Regions from separate parts of the Halomonas sp. NCCP-2165 genome, predicted to be linked through region 1. Evidence: predicted binding sites of a transcription regulator. Region 1 holds the regulator's gene; the other holds the start of a gene.
What was found. The regulator FNR, encoded in region 1, switches genes on or off when oxygen is low (the NO sensors DNR and NnrR bind a similar motif). The targets are predictions, from matches to a motif close to TTGATNTANATCAA.

Region 1 (2,451 bases):
GGCCGTGGCCCAGCGCCGGGGCAGCCTGCAGCGCAATTTCCAGGGCTACTCCAGCCACGCCGACAGCGACCTGGTGGGGCTCGGCGTCTCCGCCATCAGCCGCGTCGACGACGTCTATGCCCAGAACCCTACCGCCCTGGGCGACTACGAGGCGGCCCTGGACGCGGGTCACCTGGCCACCGTCAAGGGACTGCGACTGAGCTTCGATGATCGCCTGCGGCGTCACGCCATCGAGCGCGTGATGTGCGACATGGCCCTGGACTTGGGAGCCCTGGGCGAGGCCTTCGGAGTGGACGCCGAGGCCTACCTGAGCGATGCCCTGGCGCGCCTGGCCCCCGCCCTGGCCGACGGCCTGATCATCCGCCGCGGCCCGCGCCTGGAGGTAACGGCGGCGGGGCGATTGCTGATCCGCCACCTGGCCATGGCCTTCGATGCGCATCTCCCCGGTCAGGGAGGGGGCCGCTATTCCCGGGTGCTGTAAGGCGCCGGCATCATGCCAAAGTGCGATACAGGAAGTGACCAGATAACCGCCGAACGTCAGGCTCGTCTTGCCCGCCGCCCAGGGTGCTCCGATTGGAGGCGCCGACATCATGCCAAAGTGCGATACAGGAAGTGACCAGATAACCGATGAACCCGCTTTGCCCACCGTCCAAGGTTCTCCATAATGAGAGGCGTAGCCTCGCCACGGAGAGACCCATGCCGCATACCGCCCTGGAACGCCGCCGCGCCCGTCTGCAGCAGCCGCACTGTCAGACCTGCAGCCTGGCGTCGCTGTGCCTTCCCCTGGCGCTGCAGCTGGAGGACCTGGATCAGTTCGATGCGATTATTCGCCGCCGCGCGCCCCTCAAGAAGGGCGAGACGCTGTTCCGTCAGGGGGATGCCTTTACCAGCGTCTTCGCGGTCCGCTCCGGCAGCCTCAAGCAGGTCACCAGCGTCGGCGGCGAAGAGCAACTGACCAACTTCTACCTGCCCAGCGAGCTGGTGGGCCTGGACGGTATCGACGAATCCAGCTATCCGGGCAGCATGGTGGCCCTGGAGACCACCACGGTGTGCGAGATCCCCTTCGACCGCCTCAACAGCCTGGCCGAGGACCTGCCGGAATTGCGTCTTCAGCTCTACCGCAGCATGAGCAAGGAGATGCGCGACGATCGCCGCATGATCCGCCTGCTCTCCCGCAAGACCGCCGACGAGCGCCTGGCCAGCTTCCTCACCGGCCTCTCCGAGCGCTTCCGCCGCCGTGGCTATTCCGCCTACAGCTTCCGTCTCTCCATGTCCCGGGCCGATATCGGCAACCACCTGGGCCTGGCGGTGGAGACGGTGAGCCGCATCCTGGGGCGCTTCCAGAGCCAGGGCCTGGTGGCGGTTTCCGGGCGAGAGGTCAATATCCTCGACCTCGACACCCTGGCCCAGCTCGCCGAAGGGGAAGGCTGCCTCTAACTCACGGATGCGCGAGCGGGATAGCCCCCAAACGACATCGCCCCCATGGCAAGGCCATGGGGGCGATGTTTCTTCCAGCCTCGAACGCCGGATGCGGCCCGTGGGGGCTACAGCTCCTGAAAGAGGTCGATGCGGTCGGCCTGCATCCTGGCCTGCTTCGCCTCCAGGCCGGCGAAGTCGAAGAGTTCCCGGTCGGCCAGCTGGGAGGGCGCCACATTGGTGACCGCCTTGAACATGTTCTCCAGGCGTCCCGGGTGCTTGGCCTCCCATTCGGCGAGCATCTCCTTGACCACCTGGCGCTGCAGGTTGGGCTGGGAGCCGCAGAGGTTGCAGGGAATGATGGGAAACTCCATCAGCCGCGAGAACTCGGCGATATCCGCCTCCCGGCAGTAGGCCAGGGGGCGGATGACGATATTCTTGCCGTCGTCGGAGAGCAGCTTGGGGGGCATCGCCTTGAGGCTGCCGCCGAAGAACATATTGAGGAAGAGGGTCTCGAGGATATCCTCGCGGTGGTGACCCAGGGCGATCTTGGTGGCGCCGATCTCCTCGGCGAAACCGTAGAGGGAACCGCGCCGCAGCCGCGAGCAGAGCGCACAGGTGGTCTTACCCTCGGGGGTCTTCTCCTTGACCACCGAGTAGGTGTCCTTCTCGAGGATATGGTAGTCGACGCCCAACTGGTCCAGGTACGCCGGCAGCACATGCTCGGGGAAGCCGGGTTGCTTCTGATCCAGGTTGACGGCCACCAGGGAGAAGTTTACCGGGGCGTTGCGCTGCAGGTTGCGCAGGATCTCCAGCATGGTGTAGCTGTCCTTGCCACCGGACAGGCAGACCATCACCTTGTCGCCTTCCTGGATCATCCCGTAATCGATGATGGCGTTGCCCACCTGGCGACGCAGCCGCTTCTGCAGCTTGTTGAACTCGCGCTTCTGCTTGGCCAGGGTGGCGGCCTCCGACGCCGGCTCGGCATCGTGGGGGCGGGCATCCGTCAGGGTCGACATGGTCACACCGGGGTTG
Region 2 (2,451 bases), on a different contig from region 1:
ATCACCACGCAGAAGACGAACAGGAAGACCGCCACACCGACGATGTCCTTGACGGTGTAGTAGGGGTGGAAGGGAATCCCGTCCAGCGGCTTGCCGGTCTCGTCCTTCTTCTCCTTGATATTGATGCCGTCCGGGTTGTTGGAGCCGACCTCGTGCAGGGCGATGATATGCAGCACCACCAGCGCCAGGATCACGATGGGCAGGGCCACCACATGCAGGGCGAAGAAGCGGTTCAGGGTGATGCCGGAGATCAGGAAGTCACCGCGCACCCACTGGGCCAGGTCGGGACCGATCGCCGGAATCGCCGAGAACAGCGAGATGATCACCTGGGCACCCCAGTAGGACATCTGTCCCCAGGGCAGCAGATAACCCATGAAGGCTTCCGCCATCAGCAGCAGGTAGATGGTCATGCCGAAGATCCACACCAGCTCGCGGGGCGCCCGGTAGGAGCCGTAGAGCAGGCCACGGAACATATGCAGGTAGACCACCACGAAGAAGGCCGAGGCCCCGGTGGAGTGCATATAGCGAATCAACCACCCCCACTCCACGTCGCGCATGATGTACTCGACGGAGGCGAAGGCACCCTCGGCGGAGGGGTTGAAGCTCATGGTCAGCCAGACGCCGGTGAGGATCTGGTTGACCAGTACCAGCAGCGCCAGGGAACCGAAGAAATACCAGAAGTTGAAGTTCTTCGGGGCGTAGTACTTGGAGAGATGCTCCTGCCACATCTGGGTGGCCGGGAAGCGATCGTCGATCCAGCGCATGATGCCGCTGTCGGCCTTGGCGCGATTCGGGTTACCCATCAGGCGGCCTCCTCATCTTCACCGACCACGACGATCTCGTCGCTATCGAAACGGTAGGGGGGCACCTCGAGGTTGATGGGTGCCGGCACATTGGCGAAGACGCGACCCGCCAGGTCGAAGCGTGAACCGTGGCAGGGACAGAAGTAGCCACCCGGCCAGCTGTCACCCCCCAGGTCGGCGGCACCGGGCTCGGGCCGGAAGGTCGGCGAGCAGCCCAGGTGAGTACAGATGCCCACCAGCACGCCGATCTCGGGACGCAGCGAACGCAGCTGCCCGCTGACATAGGCCGGCTGCTGCGGCACCGTCGACTCCGGGTCGGAGAGGCGCGAGGGGTCGATGCTCTGGGTACGCTCGATCATCTCCGCGGTGCGGTGCACGATCCATACCGGCTTGCCCCGCCACTCGACGGTCATCTGCTGCCCCGGCTCGAGCTTGGAGATATCCGCACTGACCGGGGCACCCGCCGCCCTCGCCCTGGCACTGGGCTGCCAGGAAGCCACAAAGGGAACCGCAACCCCGACGGCGCCCACCGCACCCACTACGGTGGTAGCACCCACGAGGAAACGGCGCCGCCCTTTGTTTACGCCGTTATCTGCCATCTTCAGGTTTCTCCCATCAACTTACCCGTTGTCGTTTCGCGGAACCGCGATCCGCAGCCACGGATACAAATGCGCACTATGGTAAAAAAATGCCTGCCGGAACACAACAATAAGCAGGCCCTGACCTAAGTGGAAGGCTGATATAAGTCATTGTCATATCATAAAAAAACGCCCAGACCCGCGAGGGTCTGAGCGCTCTTGACAGTCTCGAAGCGGGATTAACGCTTGGAGAACTGCGGACGACGACGCGCCTTGCGCAGGCCGACCTTCTTACGCTCGACCTGACGCGCATCACGGGTCACGTAACCGGCGGCACGCAGCGGCTTGCGGAATTCTTCGTTGTACTCGATCAGGGCACGGGTGATGCCGTGACGAATCGCGCCCGCCTGGGCGGAACCGCCGCCACCCTGAACGGTGACATAGATGTCGAACTGACCGGTGGTCTCGGTCAGCTCCAGGGGCTGACGCACCACCATACGACCGGTGACGCGACCAAAATACTCGTCCAGATCACGGTTGTTGACGGTGATCTTGCCGGTGCCCGGCTTGACGAAGACGCGCGCGGTAGAGGTCTTGCGGCGCCCGGTACCATAATACTGCTGTGACATGGCGAATTATCCCTCAGATGTTCAGTTCTTGCGGCTGCTGAGCGGCATGCGGATGCTCGGCACCGGCATAGACCTTGAGCTTGGTGTACATGGCGCGACCCAGCGGCCCCTTGGGCAGCATGCCCTTGACGGCCTTCTCGATGATGCGCTCGGGAGCGTGATCGATCAGCTTCTCGAAGGTCATGGAACGCAGACCACCCGGGTAACCGGTATGACGATAGTAGGTCTTGTCCTGGGCCTTGTTGCCGGTCACCTTCACCTTCTCGGCGTTGATCACGACGATGTAGTCGCCGGTATCCACGTGGGGGGTGTACTCGGGCTTGTGCTTGCCACGCAGGCGGCGAGCGATTTCGGTAGCCAGACGACCGAGCGTCTTGTCCGCGGCGTCGACGACATACCAGTCGCGCTGCACGGACTGCGGCTTAGCAGTGAACGTCTTCA

Region 2: the regulator FNR is predicted to act here: its motif matches at 1,540-1,553, upstream of petA (ubiquinol-cytochrome c reductase iron-sulfur subunit).

What each region holds. Positions count from the first base shown of each region.
Region 1 is NZ_BRCY01000021.1:59,805-62,255, reverse strand. It holds gene hemN (oxygen-independent coproporphyrinogen III oxidase) at 1-481, shown strand, start outside; gene fnr (fumarate/nitrate reduction transcriptional regulator Fnr) at 697-1,437, shown strand; gene ttcA (tRNA 2-thiocytidine(32) synthetase TtcA) at 1,545-2,435, opposite strand.
Region 2 is NZ_BRCY01000004.1:66,635-69,085, reverse strand. It holds gene NFU04_RS03205 (cytochrome b) at 1-803, opposite strand, end outside; gene petA (ubiquinol-cytochrome c reductase iron-sulfur subunit) at 803-1,402, opposite strand; gene rpsI (30S ribosomal protein S9) at 1,621-2,010, opposite strand; gene rplM (50S ribosomal protein L13) at 2,024-2,451, opposite strand, start outside.